Ammoniphilus sp. CFH 90114: one gene and its partner. The protein of the gene in region 2 interacts with the protein of the main gene of each other region in a pairwise test. Links are inferred from orthologs where the notes say so. Each region holds a gene or a part of one and is shown on either strand. Other genes may lie near its edges.

Region 1 (12,384 bases), on a different replicon or contig from region 2:
ACTTCATCGAAAAGAAGGTTCGCAACTATTATTCTGTTTCCATCAGCGGTTATCATATTGCTGAAGCCGGAGCAAACCCGATATCTCAGTTGTCATTCACCCTTGCGAATGGCTTTACTTTTGTGGAGTATTACCTAAGCCGAGGTATGCACATTGATGATTTTGCTCCGAACTTATCGTTTTTCTTTAGTAATGGCCTTGACCCAGAGTATACTGTACTCGGGCGTGTCGCTCGTCGAATCTGGTCTACTGTGATGAAGCACAAGTACAATGGGAATGAACGAAGCCAAAAGTTGAAGTACCATATTCAGACTTCAGGTCGATCCCTCCATGCCCAAGAAATGGACTTTAATGATATCCGCACAACGCTGCAAGCGTTGATTGCCATCTATGATAATTGCAACTCGCTGCATACGAATGCCTATGATGAAGCCGTTACAACTCCAACAGAAAATTCTGTGCGACGGGCTATGGCGATTCAGATGATTATTAATAAGGAGTTCGGGTTAGCGAAGAATGAGAATCCACTGCAAGGGTCGTTCATTATCGATGAGCTTACAGACTTGGTAGAGGAAGCCGTGATGGCTGAGTTTGAGCGGATCAATCATCGCGGAGGGGTCTTAGGTGCGATGGAAACCCAATATCAGAGGGGGAAGATTCAAGAGGAATCTCTTTTTTATGAGCACAAGAAGCACACGGGAGAGCTGCCGATTATCGGGGTGAACACGTTTTTTAATCCGACTGCGGATGAAAGTGCCTATGAGATTGAATTAGCTCGCTCTACGGAAGAAGAAAAGGAAACTCAAATTCGCAATCTTCGGTCCTTCTGGGAACAGCATAAAGATGTGGCGCCGGCTGCTTTGGAACGCTTGAAAAACACAGCTCGTGCAAATGGGAATCTGTTTGCGGAATTGATGGAGACGGTGAAAGTGGCTTCCTTAGGCCAGATTACGAAGGCTCTATACGAAGTAGGAGGGCAGTATCGAAGGAATATGTAACGGAAAAAGCTTGGCGGGCGCCAAGCTTTTGTATAAACCTGTTGCCAAAAGGAGAAAAAGAAAAGGGGAAGAGTAGGCTAAGGATGAGTCGGACATAGGAACCTTTATCTTCCTAGAAATCCTCTCGTGGATAGTTTTTCCGGACACAGAATCCGCTATTTGCTCCAAAACAGGTAAAAGAGCGCGTGTTTTTAACAAATAAAGGAACGTATGTCCGATTGACCTTAATTCCAAGCCGTTTTTACCCAAATAAGGTACCTGATGTCCGCGAACGTAGGAATCCCTAATTAATTTTCTTAATTACCCCTCTGGTGAAGACTTCAATAAGTTGCTCATGGCTAGAACCGGGTACGACAAGGTAGGTTCCCGGACTAAGATGTTCAATTGCACCGAACTTAACAAGGGACTCATTAAATTCCTGTCCATTGGCTACTAGACCTGCGTCCTGGACAGCTTGTGCCAGTTGAAGGGCATTCATTCCGGGCTCGAACGTAAAGGGTATCGCTTCTGTCAACTGCTTCTTCAGCTCTTCATTTTCTTGTTGAAGGGAGGCAATCTTCGCTTCTAGTTCAGCTTTTTCTTTTTCCCAGTCGCTTAGGGGCTTGTCAACTTCGGCTTCTTGCGGTTCAATGATGTTCTCTTGAGACTCTGGCTCCTCTTTAGAAGAAAAGGCCTCATATACCGTCGGATTAGACTCCGGTTCATGTTCTTTATTCAATTTAAATTCATAAATATAGCCCGAGACGGAAATCAGGATCAAAAGAAAAAAGGATAAGGTTAATACAGGTTTCTTCTTCTTTGGGCTAGTTGGACGAGGTCGAGAGGTTTCCCGAATGACTTTTCCTGTGTGACGGATGTCCTTCAGGATCCAGCAGTCCTTGGCCTCGCTAATGGTTACGGTATAGGTTAGTCCCTTATAATCTAAGCTAAGAGTGAAAATCGTCTCGAATACATCTTCGGCGATCTCGTCAATGACACCCTCTTCGAGTGCTTTAATAGTGGTTGCACCAGGAGCAAAGCCCTGAAGAAAGGGGGCAGGTCGCTCGGAAACAGTCTTAGACAGGATAATAGGCTTGGATTTTGCCTTGAGCAGTTTACCAAATGTAGAGCCTATGGAAGAGTATATGCTGTACGTCATTGTAACTCCTTTTTCAACTCTATTGTATATACTTGATATTGTACCATACATAAAACTGAAAAAGATGCGAGGAAATGTTTGACACTAGTACTATTTTATATAAAAATAGGAATACTAGATGAATAGAATTTTTTCTAGAAGGGAAGTGCGGATCTTGGCAAATCAAACAGAGCAGGACAAATGGCAGGAAGTTGCTCTTGTAGATATTTCTTACGAGGTATTAGATCGTGCAAGCAAGACCATGAACTACAAGGAAATCTTTAAGGATGCAGCCAACTTAAAGGGGCTTACCGATGAAGAACTAATGGAGCTTGTTCCGCAAGTATATACGGAGATGAACCTGGATGGCCGATTCATCTGTATCAGCGCCGGTGAATGGGGACTCAAGAAGTGGTACACTACAGAGGCGATTGAAGAATCCATTGAGGCCTTGGCAAGAGCGAAGGGTATCGATGATGATGACGATGATTATGGCTTCGATGATGAAGAAATTACAGATGAAGATTTCACAGAGATCGAGGACTACGATAATCCTGATGAAGACGAAGAAGTAGATGATGAAGAGGTTGAAGAAGAAGAAGACCTAGAATTTGAAGAAGAGGAAGATGGCGAGTTCGAAGAGGAAGGCGACGATGAATTTGCCGATGATGAAGAGGGAGATGACGTCGACGAAGAGGACGACGATAAATAGGCTCAACCTAAGTTAATTTTTCCTTGACAACAAGTTGTTTCCTTATGTAGAATTCTCGATGGGCTAATTAATGGTATCGAAAGAAATAAGAAACAAAAGTGCCCCTTACCGACTTAGAGGTTTGGGAGTATCTTTTGTTTTTTTTTTGTTTAACTTGCAAAAGATAGAAACTAATGACATGTTGGATCATGCAGAAAAGAGGGGTAGCTATGGCAAAGTACATTTTCGTCACGGGAGGAGTTGTTTCTTCTCTTGGTAAGGGTATTACGGCAGCGTCGTTAGGTCGACTGCTTAAGAACAGAGGACTGCGGGTCACGATGCAGAAGCTAGATCCGTACATCAACATTGATCCAGGTACAATGAGTCCGTATCAGCATGGAGAAGTTTTTGTTACCGATGACGGAGCAGAGACGGACTTGGACTTGGGCCACTACGAGCGCTTTATCGATGTTAACCTGAATTCCAACAGCAATGTGACAACAGGGAAGATTTATTCTTCTGTCATTAATAAGGAACGCCGTGGAGATTATCTAGGTGGAACGGTTCAAGTTATTCCACACATCACGAATGAAATTAAAGAGAGAGTGTTCCGTGCTGGACGTACAGGAGATGTGGATGTGGTCTTGACGGAAATCGGGGGAACGGTAGGGGATATCGAGAGCTTACCATTCTTAGAAGCGATTCGTCAGATTAAGAGCGATATCGGTCGGGAAAATGTGATGTACATCCACTGCAGCTTGATTCCTTATCTTTCTGCTGCAGGAGAATTAAAGACGAAACCTACTCAGCACAGTGTAAAAGAGCTTCGCAGCTTAGGAATTCAACCGAATGTCGTGGTTTGCCGAACAGAGCAGCCTCTCTCTCAAGATATGAAGGATAAATTAGCACTGTTCTGCGATATCGATCCGAAGGCGGTTATTGAAGCACGCGATGCGGAGACGCTATATGAAGTTCCGTTAATGATGAAGGAACAAGGCTTAGATGACTATGTGGTGAAACACTTGGGTCTGCAGGCAGGCGAACCGGATATGACCGAGTGGGAGGAGTTAGTCCGTAAGGTTAAGAATCTTACAGATACGACTCGAATTGCCATTGTTGGTAAGTATGTAGCGCTTCACGATGCTTATCTCAGCGTAGCAGAAGCCTTATACCATGCTGGATTTGATAATGGAACAGATATAGATATCAAGTGGGTGGATGCCGAAGAGGTAACTCCGGACAACGTTCAGGAAATGTTGGGAGATGTGGACGGAATCTTAGTACCGGGCGGATTTGGTGATCGCGGAGTGGAAGGGAAGATTACTGCTGCTCGTTTTGCTCGTGAGAATAAAGTTCCTTTCCTTGGGATTTGCCTAGGTATGCAAATTGCCTGCATAGAGTATGCTCGTCACGTCCTGGGATACGAGGGAGCCAACAGTTCGGAGATTAACCCTGATACGAAGTATCCGGTCATTGACTTGCTACCAGAACAAAAGGATATTGAAAACCTTGGGGGTACGATGCGTCTAGGCCTTTCTCCTTGCAAGGTGGAAGAAGAAAGCTTAGTTTATCATGCTTACGAGAGTACCTTAATCTACGAGCGCCATCGTCACCGTTACGAGTTTAACAATGAGTACCGTGAAGAGATGAAGAAGGCTGGATTCCGTTTCAGTGGAACTTCTCCTGACGGACGCTTAGTAGAGTGCATTGAAGTTGTGGATCATCCATGGTATGTGGCTACACAGTTCCATCCGGAGTTTACCTCTCGTCCGAACCGTCCACAACCGTTATTCCGTAAGTTTGTACAAGCTTCTAAGCAATTAAAGCAATAAATTCAGATTTTTTTAGCAGGAATTTTCTACCTCTACGACGAATGTAAGAGATGGTGTTTAGAAAAAAAGATGGAACTCGTTTTCCAATCACGTCATAGAGGAGGAACAGCAGGTATGTCTCAGAACAAGGTACTTATTGTAGACGATCAGTATGGAATTCGCGTGCTTCTTTATGAAGTGTTTGGCAAGGAAGGGTACGAAACCTTCCAAGCAGCCAACGGTAAGGAAGCTCTGGACATTGTGACGAAGCAATCGCCTGACTTGGTAATCTTAGATATGAAGATCCCAGGGATGGATGGACTCGAGATATTGAAGGAAATTAAAAAGATTGATAAGAGCATTAAGGTTATCATGATGACTGCATACGGTGAACTGGACATGATAAAGGAAGCCACTGAACTTGGCGCTATTACCCATTTCACCAAGCCGTTTGACATTGATGAACTTAGATTGGCGGTTAAGAGCCAATTGGCTGTGTAAGAACAACTCCTGGGAAAGCAACATGTCTTTCCCATCCTGTTAAAGAAAGAACCATTTTTAGGAGGATCGATCATGCCGTTAGTGTCGATGAGAGAAATGCTGAACAAAGCTGTAGAAGGAAAGTATGCTGTAGGGCAGTTTAACTTGAATAACCTAGAGTTTACCCAAGCCATTCTTCAAGCAGCGAAAGAAGAGAACTCTCCAGTAATCCTTGGAGTCAGTGAAGGTGCTGCTCGTTATATGGGTGGATTCAAGACGGTTGTCGCTATGGTGAAGGCTCTTATGGAAGAGTACCAGGTGAATGTACCCGTAGCGATTCACTTAGATCACGGTTCATCTTTCGAAAAATGCGTTGAAGCGATGTACGCTGGATTTACATCCGTTATGATTGATGGATCCCATCATCCGCTTGAAGAGAACATTGCCTTAACGAAGAAGGTTGTAGATGTTGCTCATACCTTAGGAATTTCCGTAGAAGCTGAATTAGGACGCATTGGTGGACAAGAGGACGACTTGATTGTTGATGACGCGGAAGCTGCTTATGCGGTACCTGCTGAATGTGATCAGTTAGTCCGCGAAACAGGCGTAGATTGCTTTGCTCCGGCTCTGGGATCTGTTCACGGACCTTACAAGGGTGAGCCAAATCTAGGATTTGACCGTATGGAAGAGATCCAAAAGCTTACAGGTGTACCTTTAGTTTTACACGGAGGAACAGGTATTCCAACAAAGGATATTGGGCGTGCGATTTCCTTAGGGACAGCTAAAATCAATGTAAACACCGAGAACCAAATGGCATCTGCCGCAACGGTTCGTAAGGTTCTAGCTGAGAAGCCAAATGAGTATGATCCACGCAAATACTTAGGTCCTGCTCGCGAAACGATTAAGGAAACGGTAAAAGCGAAGATGCGCGAATTCGGAAGCAGCAATCAAGCGTAAACCAAACCAGGAGGAACGCAATGAAATTTTTCATCGATACGGCGAATGTTAATGAAATCCGTGAAGTGAATAGTTGGGGAGTACTGGCTGGAGTTACGACCAATCCTTCTCTTGTGGCTAAGGAAGGGCGGGATTTCATTGAGAACCTCAAGGAGATCATTGAAATCGTAGATGGCCCAATTAGTGCTGAAGTGATTAGTACAGAAGCAGAGGGCATGATTGAAGAAGGGGAAAAGCTGGCTTCTTTATCGAAGAACATTGTCATTAAGGTTCCGATGACAGCAGAAGGTCTTAAGGCTGTTAAGCATTTCGCAAGCAAACAAATTAAGACGAATGTGACGCTTGTCTTTTCCGCTAATCAAGCCTTACTGGCTGCTCGAGCTGGTGCGACTTATGTTTCACCGTTCTTGGGGCGCCTAGATGATATCGGTCAGGATGGGCTATTGCTGATCTCCGATATTGTTGACATTTTCAATGCTCATGGTTTGGAGACGGAGATTATCTCAGCGAGTATTCGTCATCCTATTCATGTCACAGAAGCAGCGAAAATGGGAGCTCATATCGCAACTATCCCGCATAAGGTGTTTGAGCAGATGCTGAAGCATCCTTTAACAGATCAAGGGATTGAAAAATTCTTGGCTGATTGGGAGAATGCAAAAAAATAAGAAGTTAATTGGAGCCCATGGGGCACCTCAAACAAGCTATAAATTTCGACAGTAGAAAAAAAGCACCTTATATAAGGTGCTTTTCCTCCTGTCAGCCTGTATTAGAGAAGTTTCCTAGACTCCAACCTCAATCCCTTAACCTCACCTAATTATTGTCAAATCAAAAAGATCACAAAAAAGAGACAACAGAGAAGAGAACCGAGCGGGAGGCAATTATGGAGAAACTGTGCATTAAAGGCGGAATACCGCTTAAGGGGAAAGTTTCAATCAGTGGAGCCAAAAACAGTGCCGTCGCATTGATTCCTGCAACCATCTTGGCTGAATCTCCGACGATTATTGATAATCTTCCAAAAATTAATGATGTACAAATCTATATCGAGATCTTAAAAGAACTAGGGGCTAAGGTCGAGCTAGATGGCCATTCTCTTTATGTGGATCCAACCGGAATCGCACCTAAGCCTCTTCCAAACGGGAAAGTAAAAAAGCTTAGAGCCTCCTATTATTTAATGGGTGCTTTATTAGGACGTTTCGGCGAAGCATTCATTGGGCTGCCTGGAGGATGTAACTTAGGTCCACGTCCAATTGATCAGCATATTAAAGGTTTTGAAGCACTGGGGACAAAAATTGAATCTCGTGATGGAGCGCTTTCCTTAGTGGCTGAGGAGCTCATCGGAAATAAGATCTATCTTGATGTTATCAGTGTAGGAGCAACCATTAATATTATGTTGGCTGCTTCAAGGGCAAAAGGCACAACCATTATTGAGAACGCGGCTAAAGAGCCGGAGATCATTGATGTAGCAACCTTGCTGTCATCTATGGGTGCCTCGATTAAAGGGGCGGGTACGGACGTTATTCGAATTACGGGTAAGTCAGAGCTCAGCGGATGTCGTCATTCGATTATTCCTGATCGTATTGAAGCCGGTACTTATATGATTGCTGCTGCTGCAACGCAAGGGGATGTTGTGATTGATCAGGTGATCCCCCGTCATCTTGAAGGAATCTCTGCGAAGCTAGAAGAGATGGGTGTAAAAGTGATTGAACAGGATGAGTCTATTCGGGTCATTGGAGAGAAATTTTATCGTTCTATTGATGTGAAAACAGGAGCTTATCCGGGCTTTGCTACTGATCTGCAGCAACCTATGACAGCGTTGCTTACCCTTGCACAAGGGACAAGCATGGTAACCGATAATATCTATACTGCACGCTTCCGTCATGTGGATGAGTTAGTTCGTATGGGAGCGCAGATTAAGGTAGAAGGACGTTCCGCTATCATCGAGGGCGTGAAGCAATTGCAGGGGGCAACCGTAAAGGCGGCTGACTTGAGAGCTGGAGCAGCCCTTATCGTCGCAGCACTTGCAGCTGAGGGAGTCACCGAAATTACTGGAGTCGAGCACATTGACCGAGGGTATGATATTTTAGAAGAGAAGCTGCGGTTCTTAGGTGCAGAAATTTGGCGTGAACAGAAGGAAAGCACGGAAGAATAATAGGCATATTTTCTTCAAAAGTGCTATCATATTTAACGGAAAAGTGTTTAATGTGTTATCCTTAATTCCGTAAGGGTCGACAGGATAGATAAGAGAGGATGATGGAGATGGAACGGAGTTTATCACTAGAATTAGTGCGCGTAACAGAAGCGGCTGCCTTAGCCTCTGCGCGTTGGATGGGTTTTGGAAAAAAGGATGAAGCAGATGATGCCGCTACGACAGCTATGCGTGCGGAGTTTAACTCTGTACCGATGGTGGGTACGGTCGTGATTGGAGAAGGAGAGATGGATGAGGCTCCGATGCTTTATATCGGGGAAAAACTCGGACTTGGTCTCGGACCTTCTGTTGACGTAGCTGTAGATCCATTAGAAGGTACCAACATTGTAGCTAAGGGATTATGGAACGCCATGAGTGTCCTTGCTGTTGCAGATAAGGGAAATCTGCTGCATGCTCCAGATATGTATATGGATAAGATTGCTGTTGGTCCAGAGTGTGTAGGAGCGATTGACATCGATCGTACAGTCCGTGAAAACCTTGAGGCGGTAGCCAAATGTAAAGGGAAAGATCTTCGTGAGTTAACAGCGATTATCTTAGATCGCCCTCGTCATGAGAAGATTATTCAAGAGGTTCGCGATGCTGGAGTTCGTATTAAGTTGATCTCCGATGGCGATGTTTCAGCGGCTATTAGTACGGCATTCCAGGACACAGGTGTGGATATTCTATTTGGGGCCGGCGGTGCACCAGAAGGCGTAATTTCAGCTGTTGCTTTGAAGTGTCTCGGTGGAGAAATTCAAGGTCGTCTGCTTCCGCAGAACGAAGAAGAGATCGAGCGATGCAAGCGAATGGGATTAGTGGATCCTCACCAGGTTCTTCGTATGGAAGATTTAGTAAAAGGTGATGACGCCATCTTTGCTGCTACCGGGGTTACAGATGGGGAATTCCTTCGCGGCGTTCGCTTTAGTGGAAACAGAGCAACGACTCATTCCGTTGTGATGAGAGCGAAAACGGGAACGATCCGTTTCGTTGAAGGGCAGCATCGTTTAGAGCTTAAGCCTAATCTTGTTATGAAAAATGTCTAGTGATGTAATAAAATGATAGGAAGCTGGGGATAATGGTTGGATAGTTTATGGACTTTTCGATTCTATCCCTAGTTGGCTATAATAGATCTTATAGACATAGGATATATCATGAAATTGGAACTGAAAGTTGGTGTTAATTCTAGCATATGGACATGCATTTAGCGGAATTAGAAGAGAAGAAATTAACGGATTTGTACAAGCTAGCTAAGCAATTCCAGATATCGTATTATGGGACCATGAAAAAGAAAGAACTGATTTTTGCGATTCTGCGGGCTCAAGCAGAAAAAAGCGGCTTTATGTTTATGGAAGGGGTATTGGAAATCCTGGCAGACGGATACGGTTTCCTTCGACCGATCAACTATTTGCCAAGCGCAGAGGATATTTATATATCTGCTTCACAGATCCGCAGGTTTGATCTGCGTACTGGGGACAAGGTTTCCGGTAAAGTTAGACCCCCGAAAGAAAACGAACGCTATTTCGGCTTATTGCATGTAGAGGCTGTCAATGGTGAAGATCCCGAAATCGCTTCGGAACGGCTTCATTTTCCTGCCCTAACACCTCTCTATCCCCAAAAGAAGCTTGTATTGGAAACCTCACCTGATCGTTTATCTTCAAGAGTTATCGATCTTTTAGCTCCTGTCGGTCTAGGACAGCGCGGTCTTATTGTAGCGCCGCCTAAAGCAGGGAAGACGGTTTTGTTAAAGGAAATTGCGAATAGTATCGCAGAAAATCATCCAGATATTGAATTGTTCGTCTTATTAATTGATGAACGTCCAGAGGAAGTAACCGATATGCAACGATCCGTGAAAGCGGAAGTGGTGGCTTCTACCTTTGATGAACTTCCTGAAAACCACATTAAAGTAGCAGAGCTTGTTTTGGAACGTGCCCAGCGCTTGGTTGAGCATAAGAAAGATGTCGTTATTCTTATGGATAGTATCACACGTCTCGCACGGGCCTACAATCTAGTTATCCCACCAAGTGGTCGTACGCTTTCTGGGGGGATTGATCCTGCTGCTTTCCACCGTCCTAAGCGTTTCTTTGGATCCGCTCGTAACATTGAAGAAGGCGGAAGCTTGACCATCCTAGCGACGGCTCTTGTTGAGACAGGTTCGCGGATGGATGACGTGATTTACGAAGAGTTCAAAGGTACAGGAAATATGGAGCTGCATCTTGACCGTAAATTGGCAGAACGGCGAATTTATCCTGCTATTGATATCCGACGTTCGGGAACTCGCCGTGAGGAGTTATTGTTATCTAAGTTCGAATTGGAAAAGATCTGGACCATGCGCAAGACGATGTCCGAGCATCCGGAATTTACCGATATGTTCTTAAGAAAAATTGGCGAAACCAAAACCAACCTAGAGTTCTTGGAAGCGATCGAGAAGTTCCAGCCGCAAGGACGTTCCAGTCGAACTGCTTCCACGACAGCATAGCAGAAGCCAAAAGGAGTATTTTGCATGAATCTTGTGTATGCCGATAAAAACGGACAAGTCTACGACCATCCTGACCTGCTAGCTGTGGCTAGGAGTGGGGAGAGTCTGTTGGAAATCTTAGAGGAAGAGCTTATTGCCCTGCCAGAGGGGGCTACCTTAGTCAGCCTGCCGAATACCAGACCGATTGGAATGGATCCGGATACGGGTGAGATGACAGCTCTAGAAGAGGCAACAGCAGTCGGCGCGCTTCTGCCTCAGGGATTTACCCGACTTATGCTGCCTGGATATATGAAGACCGATCGAGACTATAAGTTTCCTCTCTTCGGTTACACGGCAGTCGTGTGGAAGGATGACGGATTTTACGTTGCTGCTCGTCAGAGTGATGAGCATTACAAGTGGAATCCGGCCCATTGTTCTTATGAGGAAGTAAAGGTGAAGGTAGGCGAGATGCTGGATGAATATCCAGACAATCGCGTCATGAAGCACCTATCGAACTGTGCATTGGAATATGAATGCTTAACGGCGTCGAATACCTTCCTCAATCGATGGGAAGGGGGAATACCTGTTTCCTATTCCTGTAATGCCGGTTGTTATGGCTGTATTTCTGAACAGCCTGAGGAATCCGGTTTTGTAGCTCCACAAACCCGAATGAATTTTAAGCCGACGATTGAAGAGCTAGTGGAGGTCATGAAGCATCACCTGAAGACGCCTGAGAGCATTATTAGCTTTGGTCAAGGTTGCGAAGGGGAGCCTTCTACCCAAGCGGCTCTTATTACGGAAGCCATTCGAAGGGTCCGTGCGGAGACATCCATAGGCTATATTAATATGAATACAAATGCTGGTTTAACCGATCATATCAAAGCGATTGTAGATTCGGGTTTAGATTTGATCCGTGTTAGTACGATTAGTGCGATAGATGAGCATTACAATGCGTACTATAAACCGCGTGGGTATAATCTGCTGAATGTAGAGAAGTCTCTTCGATACTGTGCAGATAAAGGGGTCTATACGTCCATTAACTATCTTTGCTTCCCGGGAGTGTTTGACCGAGAGGAAGAGATGGAAGCGATGATTGAATTCATTCGACGTTCTGGAGTTCGGTTGATCCAGTTAAGGAATCTGAATATTGACCCAGACAGCTATCTAGAGATGATCCCAAAACCTCAAGGAGAAATCTTCGGAATGAAGCAAGCGATTGAAATTTATCAAGAAGAGCTTCCTGATGTGGTAATTGGTTCGTATACGCATATCCCTCCGAAAGATTTTCCTCTCCGTAGGAGATAATGCCAGTTGAAAAGGGAATTTTCCCATGTTATAATGACAATTGTGTTTAATTTGTACTCTGGTCTACAGATAGGATCAGGGCGGAAAGAGGTGAAAAGAATGAAACCAGCAATCCATCCTAATTATAAAGTGACTAAGGTTACTTGCGCTTGTGGAAACGAGTTCGAAACAGGATCTGTAAAAGAAAACCTTCGCGTTGAAATCTGCTCTGAGTGCCATCCTTTCTATACAGGTAAGCAGAAGTTTGTAGATGCAGGCGGACGTGTGGACAAGTTTAAGAAAAAATACGGTATCTAATTCCATACCGAGAGCAAGCGGGCAGGGTTTCCTGCCCGCTTTATTTTGTACTCAAGGAGACATCTGTATGGCTCAATTGTATTTTCGT
Region 2 (12,380 bases):
GAAGATTGCTAAGAACATATCTCCCGTTGTTTCATCACCAACAGATTCAGCAATCTCCATTCCATGCTTTAGCTCACCTAACATTTGAGTAAAATCGTTAACTACCGATTGAACCATTTCGTTGGCAGTCTCCGTACCCTTTGCCTCTTGAACTGAAGCCAACTCCAAACACCCAGTCATCGTAGCTACAGGTTTACCTCCGATGGCAAGTAAACGCTCGGCTAGCTCATCGATGTGCAATGCTCCTTCTGTATAAAACTCCTCAAATTTCGTATGGAGTGTAAAAAACTGCTCACCTGTTACATACCAATGGAAATTATGCAGTTTTATAAACATGACAGACCAGTTGGCAATTTGCTTGTTAATCATTTCAGTTAAGTTCATAAGATTAGCTCCCTCCTTTTTTCCTTTTGATATTCTGCCCATTTAAGCAAGTGGAAATTCTTCAATCATTTGATCAGGATTAACGTGGTGTCCCTTCTCGAATACAGCTAGCAGCATCATACCTTCTTCTTTTCGGATAACGCCATAACGAGTTGGGCTAAATTCCACTCGCATTTTTGTTTTAAGTTCCTCCAAGATATCCTTTGCTCGAACTTCTATTTGATCCATAGTAAAAGCGCCATCATTTTCGAGTATATTTACTATTTTTTCAATATCCGATGTCGTCTTCGCGTCCACATGCTCACCACCATATCAGGAGTTTTTCTCCTCCATAGTATAACCCCATCATTACGCGTCGATAATATTTGGGTAATTAAGAAACACATGAGGAGGATCTTTTATGACCGCACAATATGGCGCTCACGAAGTAATGGAAATGCATGAAGTCCTAACAGACGCTATTGACGGAATTAACCAATTTCAACTGTATCGTCCACATGCAACTGACCAGCAACTAGTACAAATGATTGATCGACATCTACAGTTTATGTTAAGTGAGTATAACCTAATGGTACAAACCCTAAATCAAAAAGGAATGAACCAGGCAGTCCCATACCGAGCTCCTAGAAATGTTTCTCCAACTTATGGGCTAGACAACCCAAGCACTCAAGCACCAAACATGTCCATTCAGAACATGGATGATCGTGATGTTGCAAGTGGAATGCTTGGATGCTATAAAGCCTCCGCTGTATTTAAAATGAACGCCGCATTGGAATGTGCAGATCCACAGTTACGCAGAACCTTGCAGCAAGGAGCTGTAAATTGTTCCGAGATGGCTTATGAAGTATGGCAATATATGAACGAAAAGGGATACTACCAAATCCCAACTATGAAAGAAATGACCACCAACACCATGATAAATACCTATACTCAGGGAGGTCCAATGAATCAAATGGGTCAAATGAACCCCATGATTCAAATGCCTGCCGGACAACATTCTGTCCACCAAGGAATGAATCCTAATGATCCTTACAATATGAGCACCATGAGAAATATGGTCTTGTAATCACGTAAAAAGAGTGTCCCCAATACTTCGAGACACTCTTTTCTATGATTTAAGAAGAAACAGATCGTCCGGAAGACTTGCTCACTGTTGCTTCATGTTGCTTATATTCCTTCTCCCAGAAGTCAGCATCCTTGATACCAAGCTTTACTGGGTCAAATACGGGATCTTTTCCTTCTTTCTTTTGATCCTCATAGTCTCTAAGAATCTTTAATGCAGGCTTAGTTAATAGTAAGATCGCAATAATGTTAAGCCAAGCCATACTTCCTACACCGATATCTCCCAATCCCCATGCAAGATCAGCTGTCTTAATACTTCCGTAGAATACTACAATAAGAAGAGCTACTTTTAGAAGATGTTCAGACCATACACGCTTTACTGTGCGATTAAGGTAGGCCAAGTTCGTTTCGGCCATATAATAGTATGCCATAATCGTTGTAAAAGCGAAGAATAAAAGAGCAATCGCTACAAATGGAGCCCCGAAACCTGGCAATACCGATTCAACGGCTTGTTGAGTGTACATTGGGCCTGGCTTTATATCTCCTAGATTATTCACGATCGGAGCAACACCGTCAGGATGTACATTGTACATTCCGGTAATAAGAATCATAAAAGCTGTGGCGGAACAAACGAACAACGTATCAATATAAACAGAAAATGCTTGAACTAGACCTTGTTTAGCTGGGTGAGAAACTTCAGCTGCTGCAGCAGCGTGCGGAGCTGTACCTTGACCTGCTTCGTTGGAATAGATTCCACGCTTTACTCCCCATGAGATGGCGGCACCAATAATCCCACCAAAAGCAGCATCTGTTCCAAAAGCACTTGTAAAGATTAATGAAATGATACCAGGTAATTGACCAATATTTACAACAACAATAATAAGAGCAACCAAAATATAACCTAATGCCATAAAAGGTACTACAACTTGTGCAACACTAGCAATACGTTTAACGCCTCCAAAGATAATGGCAGCAAGGAAACCAACTAATAGGACTCCGGTTAAAGAAGTATTAATTCCAAAGGCGTTCTCTAGTCCAGCTGCAATACTGTTCGCTTGCACGCCTGGCAGTAAAACACCAGTAGCAATAACCGTTACAAATGCGAATAAAACAGCATACCACTTGATCTTTAAACCTTTTTCAATGTAGTAAGCAGGCCCTCCTCGGAACTGACCCTCTTGCTTGGTTTTATAAACTTGACCTAGAGCTGCTTCAACGAAAGCAGATCCTGATCCTAGAAAAGCAATTAACCACATCCAAAAAACTGCACCAGGCCCCCCAAAAGCGATCGCTGTGGCTACACCTGCAATATTACCTGTACCGACTCTACCAGATAACGCAAGCGTGAGAGCTTGGAAAGAAGAAACCCCTGCCTCAGAGCTTTTTCCTTCAAACATTAATTTAATCATATCCTTAAAATGGCGAAGTTGCATAAAACGAGTCGCAATGGTGAAGAACAACCCCGTCCCAAGACATAGATAAATTAACGCTTGACTCCATATTAAGTCATTAATCATTCCTACAAGCGCTTCCAATATTTTACCTCCTCTTAACAATCACATTTTTAATACAATTATAAAATATTTATACACTTGAATAAACTATTTGTCCAGTATTTTTCCAAAAAGTTTTTAGATAGTTGGACATAATAAAATATGAGGTGACACAAGAACTCTCACATCCCCAGCTGGAGAGATTTCCCTTAATCTATTTCCTATAAGGCAGGTGATATATATGCAGAATTTTGATGTTTCCCTCATTCACCGTCTAGCAGATCAGCTAGAGGGCATTGCAAAAGATATTAAAGAGCATGTCAACTCCCCGGACGAGTTGGAAAACGATCTAGTACGGATAAACAGCATTGCTGGAAGTTTACAATCGCAAGCGCAAGCAAAAAAAATGGGAAGTAATCCAAGCATTGTTAATAATAATGTAAGATAAATACCCTAAAAAAGCTGACACAAAACATCTTCGTGTCAGCTTTTTAGACTTAGTGTGCTAATGGAATATCTTCTAGCATCGCTTTCTTTTGCTTTTGAATACGTAGTAATCTCCAGGACAAGAAAATCGCCCCAAAAGCTAACCCCGATATCAGACCAACCCAATATCCATATGCTCCAAGATCAGTAACTCTAACTAAAAGATAGCCAATTGGCAGCCCAAGAATCCAGTAAGAGATAAAGGCCATTAATAAAGTCACATTCACGTCCTTGTATCCTCTTAATGCTCCTTGTATCGGTGCAGCAATGGCATCGGATAACTGAAAATAGATCGCATAGATTAAGAATTTTTTCGTTAATTCAAGAACCAGTGCGTCGGTCGTATAGAGTCTTGCTACTTCATTGTTGAATACATAAAGCCCGATAGCACATCCTACCGCCATCAAGACCGAAAGTCCAACCCCAAGGAAACAGTACTGGTTAGCATCCTTATACCTGCCCCCACCCACTTCATAGCCTACAGCTATTGTTAGAGCCATCGAAATGCTCATAGGAACCATATAAACAAATGAAGCAAAATTAATAGCCGCTTGATGGGCAGCGATCGTTGCTGTATTAAACTCACTCATAAGTAAAGTAACTGCAGCAAAAATACTGACTTCAAAGAAAATAGCAAAGCCAATAGGTATTCCTATTGTTAGTTGTTCTTTCCAGGTTCTAAAAGAAATCCCGACCCAATTCTTAAACACCCCAAAGGTGTTAAATGGACTAACCCGGTTAATATAAACAAAGGCAATCACGAGGATGACCCAATAGGTAATGGAGGAAGCATATCCAGCTCCAACACCCCCTAACCTAGGAAAACCAAGCTTCCCAAAAATAAGAACATAATTAAAAAAGATATTAATAGGTAAAGACATCAGCGTGATCATCATCGTTACCCGTGTTTGCCCAAGAGCATCAATAAAACATCGAAGAACAGTATAGACAAAAATAGGGATAATACCAAATGATAGACCAATTAAATATTCCCTTGCAATCGTACGCACCGTATCCTCTAGCTGCATAGCACTTAATATCGGATCCAGGAACATGGCTCCAGCCACAATAACTACCACTGAGATCGCTATAGATAGATAGATTCCTTGTATGACTTGGAAAGGTACCTCATTTTTTTTCTCCGCACCAAGTAATTGAGCTACGATAGGGGTTAGTGCAAGGAGAATCCCACATAACCCCGTAGATATTGGCGCCCACAGACTCGAGCCAATCGCGACTCCAGCTAAGTCCTCTGGACCAGCATGGCCTGACATCACAATATCAAAGAAAGTCATAGAAAAAAGAGCGAGTTGTGTAATCAGAATAGGGAAAAGTATTACACTAAACTGATTTAACTTTTGCTTCCAAGAGTCCGTTTTCTTCATATTTCTTTTCCTTTCAGATAATCCTTCCAACTCTATTTGACGTTAGGAATAACGTAGTTATTACCAAGAATCTTGCAAAAAAAAACTGGTCCCATGATGGACACAGCCTCTACACAACTAATTCATTATACAACTCTTTTCATCGATTGAATACTGGAAAGCAGTCCTAGACTTGTCTTTTGCATCTGCTTTGATGTCAGGACGATATCGAAAAAACAAAAAAGACAGAAAAATGCCCCCCACGGCTGACAACTTGACAACCAAGGGGGCATCATCATTTATTTTCCAACCTTTTCAACCTTAGTAGTTGGCAAAACCACCTCAACAAGGGTTCCCTTTCCCACTTCACTTGAAATCTTTAACTTGCCTTGGTGGTTTTGAATAATGCTATGACTGACCATGAGCCCAAGTCCGGTTCCTTTATCCTTTGTCGTATAAAAAGGTTGACCGATCAAGGACAATTGTTCACTTGGTATGCCGTTACCTTGATCAATAAAGGCAATGGAAACGTCATTTTCTAACCTATCAACTTCTACCCTCACTTGTCCACCGTCTGGCATCGCCTCAATGGCATTCTTAAGAATATTGATGAACACTTGCTTTAACTTGTTTTCTTCACAGACGACAGGATAATGAGTTGTTGTATCCGAGTAATAAGCGACAATTTCCACTCCATGGAGATTGGCCTGAGCATTAAGAAGCGTAATAATGCTATCTAGCATAAGCTTTAGTTCATGCTCCTGAAAATCCATTTTCTTAGGCTTTGCAAGAAGTAAAAGTTCACTCACAATCATATTAATTCGATCTATTTCCGAAAGCATAATATGACCATATTCTTTTCCAAACCCTCCTTCTAAATCAAGCAATTGAACAAATCCTCTAAGACTTGTAAGCGGATTCCGAATTTCATGAGCAATACCCGCGGCTAATTCTCCCACAACGCTAAGTTTCTCAGACTGTTGCAAAATTTCCTGACTCTTCTTCCACTCTGTTATATCGCGAGCAAAAACATAGATCGCTGGCTCCCCTTGGTACTCCGTTGGGATCGTCTTTAGTTCCACATCAATAACTGTTCCATCTAATCTGACCCATCTTTCCTCGACAACGTCTATTTCCTTACCTAGTCTTAGATCTTCCATCATTGTGGAAGCATATGTATGATCCTCAGGGTGGATCCAGTCGAAAACGCTCTTTCCTATGATCTGATCCATCCTTTCAGCTCCGAGTAGATTAAGTCCAGTTTTATTAATAAAAGAGCAGATATCACTATGCAACTTACGTACAATGATAATCTCAGGTGATTCTTCTACTAGTTGGCGGTATTTATCTTCACTCTGTTTTAATTCCTGTGTTCTCTCTTCGACAAGACACTCTAATAGGTGATACTGAATTTTCCGTTCTGTGATATCCCGAATCGAGCAGACAAAGATAACCTCTTCCTCTACGGTTACTTGACTTACTTGCACTTCTGCAGGAAATAGACTTCCGTCCTTGCGTCTTGCCTCCACTTCAATAATCATAGACTTCGGAAAGTTTGATATTTCATCAGTCTGGAAAATGGGGAGAAGCTTAGCAATGTTCTGATTGGATATTTCTTCCTCTACGTATCCAAACATATTCCTAACACCAGGATTTACGGTATATATTTCACCAGATGCATCCATAGTTATTAACGTATCAATAGATGATTCTCCTATAGCACGAGCTAACGCTTCACTTCTTCTAAGCTGAGAGTATGCAACTTCTAGTTCTTCCGCTCGTTTCTTTAATAGCTCTTTTTGCATTTGGATCTGTTGCTGGTTTTGATAAATTTTAACGAACTCGGCTACTTTACTCTTTAGTACTAAGGGGTGAAAGGGCTTGAAAATATAATCGATAGCACCAACTGAGTAACCATGCATGACATGATCATGTGTTTGGCTTAATGCCGTAATGAACAATATCGGAATATCTCTAGACTTCCCTCTTGCTCGAATCAACTTTGCAGTTTCAAAACCATCTAAACCTGGCATTTGAACATCCAATAAAATGGCAGCGAAGTCCAGTCGAAGAACCCACTTTAATGCTTCCTCACCAGAATAAGCTCTTATTAAATTATAATGGGGAGAATGGAGTACTGCCTCAAGTGCAATCAAATTCTCTTGTCTGTCATCCACCATTAATATATTTACTGCTTGATTGTCCATGTCAACCTCGCCTTCTCTTTAACCTTATTTGATTTTCCGATAGATCTTCTCTAGACTATCCATCTCTTCATAACAATGAGCATAAGGGGTAAAAGAGAGCCCTTCACGACTGCCTAAGCCAAGAATCCCGCTTACGCCTAAGCTTTCATAAATTAATTGTTGAACACGTTCCTGCAGATCGCGGTTAAAATAGATCATCACATTCCGGCAAATAATCACGTGAAACTCGTTAAAGGAGCCGTCTGTTACTAGATTATGTTGAGCAAATACTAAATTTTCTCCTAGGAACGGATGAAATCGAACGTATTCTCTTTGAGCCGTATAGTATTCTGAAAATGATTTTGTTCCCCCTGACAAAACATAATTGCTTGTATAGCTTTGCATGCGATGGATGGGGATTTGACCTGTCTTCGCCTGTTGTAACACTTTATCATTAATATCTGTTCCATAGATGCGTGTCTTATGATATAATCCTTCCTCATGCAACAAAATAGCCATAGAGTAGACCTCTTCCCCGGTGGAACACCCTGCATGCCAAATCCGTATCGATGGCAGATCCTGAAGCAACGGCACTACCTTAGTGCGGAAAGCATGAAAAAAAGAAGGATCCCTGAACATCTCCGTGACATTAATTGAAAAATCAGCAAACAGCTTATCCATAATCTTCTTATCATGTAAAACCTTGTCTAACAATGAAGTCACCGTACTCAATTTCTCGGCTTGAATTCGGTGCCAAATTCTTCTGCGAATGGAGGAAAAGGCATAATTTCTAAAATCAAAGCCATAATGACGATAAATACCTTCCAATAGTAATTCTATTTCTAATTTTTCTAAATCACTACATAGATTTGAATGTTCTTCCAAATTCCTCACCTATTGATATAACCAGACCCTCAACAAGGAGAATAACTGGTCAAGATTTACGGGCTTGCTAATATAGTCTGAAGCCCCAGCATCAATACACTTCTGTCGGTCATGCTTCATGGCCTTCGCTGTTAACGCTATGATAGGCAATGAATGGAACTCTGGCATATGACGAATCATCTGCATGGCCTCATAACCATCCATTTCAGGCATCATGATATCCATGAGAATGAGATCTATATCAGGATGGTCTGCAAGTATATGCAATGCCTCTCTCCCATTCTCGGCGAATACTACTTCCAGCCCTTCCGCCTCTAATGCACTAGTCAGTGCGAATATATTACGCATATCATCGTCTACAACCATGATCTTACGCCCTTCTAGTGGTTCACCGGTGGATCGCTTGATCGTATCCGCATGAATTTCCTTACCTGTTATCTCTTCTATAGCTTGTTCAAAGCTGGCCGCCGATTCTTTATTTATTGGAGACAAGTCAATAACCGATTCCACTTCATGAATAGGGAGATAAAAAGTAAAGGTGCTTCCTTTACCCTCAATACTCTGTATCTCAATAAAACCACCTAATAATTGAGCTAACTCTTTGCAAATCGATAAGCCTAATCCTGTACCGCCATATTTGCGACTCGTTGTGCCATCCGCTTGGCGGAAAGCTTCAAAAATCAACTCCTGCTTATCAGGACCGATGCCAATTCCTGTATCAACGACTGAAAAACAAATATAACTGTGATGCTTATTATCCCTACCGCTTTTGGCTTCACTTCGTACCCATAAAGTAACGCTGCCTTGTTCAGTAAACTTGAATGCGTTAGAAAGTAAATTCTTGAGAATTTGGCAGACTCGCTGTTCATCTGTATGAATAATATTAGGAACTTCCTGCTCCATCTTAATTGAATATTCTATTCCCTTCTGACGAGCAATTGGCAAAAACTGACGCTCTGCAAAACGTAAGACTTCGCCTAAATCTACCTCACCTTGGTGGATATCCATTTTACCCGACTCAATTTTGGAAAGATCTAAGATATCATTGATAAGCTGCAGTAGGTCATTCCCAGAAGAATAAATGGTTCCTGCATATTCCAGTTGTTTTACCGTAAGATTATTCTCTTTATTCTCCAATAACATATGAGCTAGAATGAGTAGACTGTTTAATGGCGTCCGCAACTCATGAGACATGTTAGCCAAGAACTCTGACTTATATTTCGAACTAAGTACAACTTGGCGTGCCTTCTCTTCGAGAGCAATCTGGATTTCTTCTAACTCGTTTGTTTTTTCTTCTGAATTTTTATACTGAGCTTCTAATTCCTCATTCATCGTACGCAACTCTTCTTGCTGGAGTTGTAATTCCTCTGATTGACTTTGCAATTCTTCGTTTAAAGTCTGGGCTTCCTTTAATAACTCTTGAACTTGCATATGTTTAGCAATTCGATCGAAGGTCACCCCAAGATGTGTTGTTGCTTGTTCTAAGAGTGCTTGATGAAGCGGAGAAAACTCCTCAAAAGATGCTAACTCTAATACACCTAATACTTCTCCCTCAAATGCAATCGGTGCAATGACAACACTTGCCGGTGCGGATGCCCCTAGACCTGAGCTCACTTGGATATAATCCTCAGGAACACGCTCGAGTAAAATCGTTTTGTTTTCCAATGCAGATTGATCCACAAGACCTTCACCAATACCAATAGATGTCAATCCAAGGCTCTCACCCTGCTTACCCCTACCTGCATAAGTAGCTAATTTTGTTAGTTGATTCCCTCTTCTGTCCCTAAGGTAGATCACACCATAGCTTGCTCCAAGAATAGGAGTCATGGCAGATATATATTGACTACCTAAGGCCTTTAGATCATTCAACCCTTGTGCTAGCATAGAAAGCTCAGCTAATTTCGATTTTAACCACCCTTGTTCCTGAATACTCTCCTTATAAGTCCGCTCTAATCTTTCATGCTCTTCTAACGCCGCTGCCATTTCGTTAAAAGCAATGGCGATCTCGCCAATCTCGTCCTTCGATACGACCTCAGCTCTCGGCAATTGCTCAGCACCATAAACGACACTCCTCATTACGTTTTTCACACGTGCAAGTCTGTTAGTTACCGTATGAACTACCCATATTGACATACCTATACCAAACAAAATAACAAAAACAGAAGCGATGACGACCATATTCATGGCTCTCTCATACGTTTGCATAGAAGTCACTAATGTTTCTTCCATCACACCTTCTTGGAAATCAATCAAGGCTTCTATAGAGGATACTAGGCTTTGTCTGTGAGTTTCTAATAAGGCTTGTTTCTCTATGGCCTCCTCATTCTGTAGTGCCAAGTCAAGCATAATAATTTGTTGAACGGCAGTATTGTAAATCTGATAATCTTTATTCAAATTACCTAATAGCTCTTTACCTTGTTGAAGATTAATGATATTGCTGAGTTTCTGTAAGGTGTCCGTCACCATACGATGAGAAACTTGGATAGCTTCAATATTTTCATTATTAAAGTGTTCACCAGCAGAAAACGTAACTCCGTTGATTTCTCTTCCGATCTGACCTACTTCGAAGCGAATTTGATTGGCAAGCTGAATCTTTTCATATCGATCCGTAACGAGCTTATTCATACTTCGATTTTGATTATTCATCATACTGACAATACTAACGAGTAGTAGGATCATCAGCATGATGATAAACCCAAATCCCATAAATAATCTTATCTTAAGATTCATAAGCGTATCCTTTCAATTCTTTGTTTAATAACACATTTCTCTTTATATTTTTTAAATCCTGCTTTTTATCTTTTTTAATAAGAAAAAATAAAAACAGCATCCTGTCCATGACACAGATGCTGTCTTAAGTCACAACTCTTTATCCCTTATTACGTATTCTAGAAAGGGATAAATAAAAGGTTGGCGTTAAAATAAGCGTTAATACCGTAGAAAACAATAATCCTGAAACAATCGATATGGCTAAAGGCTTAAACAATACATCTCCGCTAAAAACAATCGGCAGAAGTGCTGCTATTGACGTCAGGGAAGTCAATATGATCGGACGAATTCTAGCTCTGCCAGAATCTTTAATAGCTTCCTCAATATCTTCCCCCACTTCTCTCCTCTGTTCAATAAACTCGATAAGGATAATTGAATTCCTTACCGCTATTCCTGATAAGGAGACTATTCCTAGAACAGCTAAAAAACTTAGAGGGGTTTGGGTGATGAATAAACCAATTATCGCTCCCGTGACTGCCAAGTAGACGGAACTCAAAATAAGTACTGGCATCGATAAAGAATTAAACTGAATGACAATTACGAGATATATAAGAAAGAGAACAATGACGAATAGTTTCGTCACTTCAATAAAAAAATCGGTTCGCTCCGAAGTTTCTCCACCTACATTGAGTGTATAGTCTCCTCTAAGTGACTCTTTCATCTGATTAGTAATGACAAGGGCACTCTGTTCGAATTCTTTCTTTTTACCCTCCACAGGATACGCCCGAACGGTGATGGTTCTTTTCCCATCCTGATGGGGAATTCGTTGTATCTGTTCTGTAATATTTTCAGTTACGAGAGAATGAACGGATACGGTTGGATAAACCTGTTGATAATCCTTAGGCCGCAATTCAATTTTAGAGAGATCAACCTCTCCCTCTCCGCCTTGCGTATCTAAGAACACTTTTAAGTCACGACGTTCTACACCATCATCAAAAATACCAAGTTGAATACCAGTGCTTGCAAGTCTGACTTGTTCACTTATTTCTTGTGTTGTGAATCCAAAGTAATCCAATTTTGCTCGATCCGGAATATATTCAATAACGGGCTGTGGAGTCCCAATATCCACTGTAACTAATTTAGTTTCCTCAATCGCAGCTAATTTAAGCTTTAATATCTCGGCTAGATCAATGAGCTCTTCAAGACCAGGACCAACAATCTGGATAGCCACGGGTGCACCTACAGGTGGACCTGATTCAATAGTCTCTAGCATAATGTCGGCAGAAGGATAATTCTCTCGTAATACCATTTCCCATCGAGCCATCATGGCTGTAGTTGAAGTCTGTTCCAGGTCCACACGCACTAAGATCTGCCCTGTATTCAAGCCAGGATTGGCTAGGGTTGAATTAAACAATCCAGGCAAACCTGTCCCTGCAAAAACAGCTGTTTCTTTAATGGCAGGATCTTGAAGTAATTGTCGTTCAATCGATTCTAGTTGACTATATGTGTCTACTAACTTGGTTCCATTAGGCAAGGTAACCTGAATCGTAACCTCTTCTCGATCAGCAGGAGGAAAAAATTCAAAAGGAATCTTAGCAGCAAGTCCTGTTAACATAATACATAAAAACAATCCTAAAAAACTGATTGTAAAAGGCCTCTTGATGATCTGGGCTAATACTTTATCTGCATAATACGTCTCTAATTTTGTAAACATTTTGTAAAGAAGACCTAATCTCTTCGATGTGACTCCTTTTCCTTCCTTCCTGCTTCTTCGCCAATACGTCATAATCGGTACAAAAGTTAGGGCAACA

Evidence for each region.
Region 1: the proteins of EIZ39_RS03855 (region 2) and EIZ39_RS07810 interact in binary tests that used the Bacillus subtilis proteins (3 or more experiments, as listed by UniProt). The link is inferred for Ammoniphilus sp. CFH 90114 from one-to-one orthologs.

The regions. Positions count from the first base shown.
Region 1 is NZ_SDLI01000003.1:15,712-28,095, reverse strand. What follows is about bases 3,481-6,435. They hold EIZ39_RS07810 (response regulator), read left to right. Parts: upstream 3,481-4,752; coding sequence 4,753-5,118; downstream 5,119-6,435. Other genes in these bases: fsa (fructose-6-phosphate aldolase), read left to right, coding at 6,075-6,435; fba (class II fructose-1,6-bisphosphate aldolase), read left to right, coding at 5,191-6,054; EIZ39_RS07815 (CTP synthase), read left to right, coding at 3,481-4,638. Outside these bases: fused isobutyryl-CoA mutase/GTPase IcmF, read left to right, coding at 1-998; EIZ39_RS07825 (hypothetical protein), read right to left, coding at 1,282-2,136; rpoE (DNA-directed RNA polymerase subunit delta), read left to right, coding at 2,291-2,827; more of EIZ39_RS07815, read left to right, coding at 3,037-3,480; more of fsa, read left to right, coding at 6,436-6,719; EIZ39_RS07795 (UDP-N-acetylglucosamine 1-carboxyvinyltransferase), read left to right, coding at 6,935-8,203; glpX (class II fructose-bisphosphatase), read left to right, coding at 8,311-9,282; transcription termination factor Rho, read left to right, coding at 9,435-10,715; EIZ39_RS07780 (radical SAM family protein), read left to right, coding at 10,740-11,999; rpmE (50S ribosomal protein L31), read left to right, coding at 12,099-12,296; EIZ39_RS07770 (thymidine kinase), read left to right, coding at 12,364-12,384. UniProt on the Bacillus subtilis protein: Key element in the phosphorelay regulating sporulation initiation. Phosphorylation of spo0B during sporulation initiation.
Region 2 is NZ_SDLI01000001.1:720,504-732,883, reverse strand. The notes cover bases 4,543-7,493. They hold EIZ39_RS03855 (PAS domain S-box protein), read right to left. Parts: upstream 6,997-7,493; coding sequence 5,089-6,996; downstream 4,543-5,088. Other genes in these bases: EIZ39_RS03850 (CheR family methyltransferase), read right to left, coding at 7,021-7,493; EIZ39_RS03860 (MATE family efflux transporter), read right to left, coding at 4,543-4,810. Outside these bases: EIZ39_RS03885 (Dps family protein), read right to left, coding at 1-384; EIZ39_RS03880 (hypothetical protein), read right to left, coding at 427-681; EIZ39_RS03875 (spore coat protein), read left to right, coding at 785-1,450; EIZ39_RS03870 (alanine/glycine:cation symporter family protein), read right to left, coding at 1,500-2,981; EIZ39_RS03865 (hypothetical protein), read left to right, coding at 3,181-3,387; more of EIZ39_RS03860, read right to left, coding at 3,437-4,542; more of EIZ39_RS03850, read right to left, coding at 7,494-7,860; EIZ39_RS03845 (response regulator), read right to left, coding at 7,870-10,590; EIZ39_RS03840 (efflux RND transporter permease subunit), read right to left, coding at 10,730-12,380. UniProt on the Bacillus subtilis protein: Phosphorylates the sporulation-regulatory proteins spo0A and spo0F. It also autophosphorylates in the presence of ATP.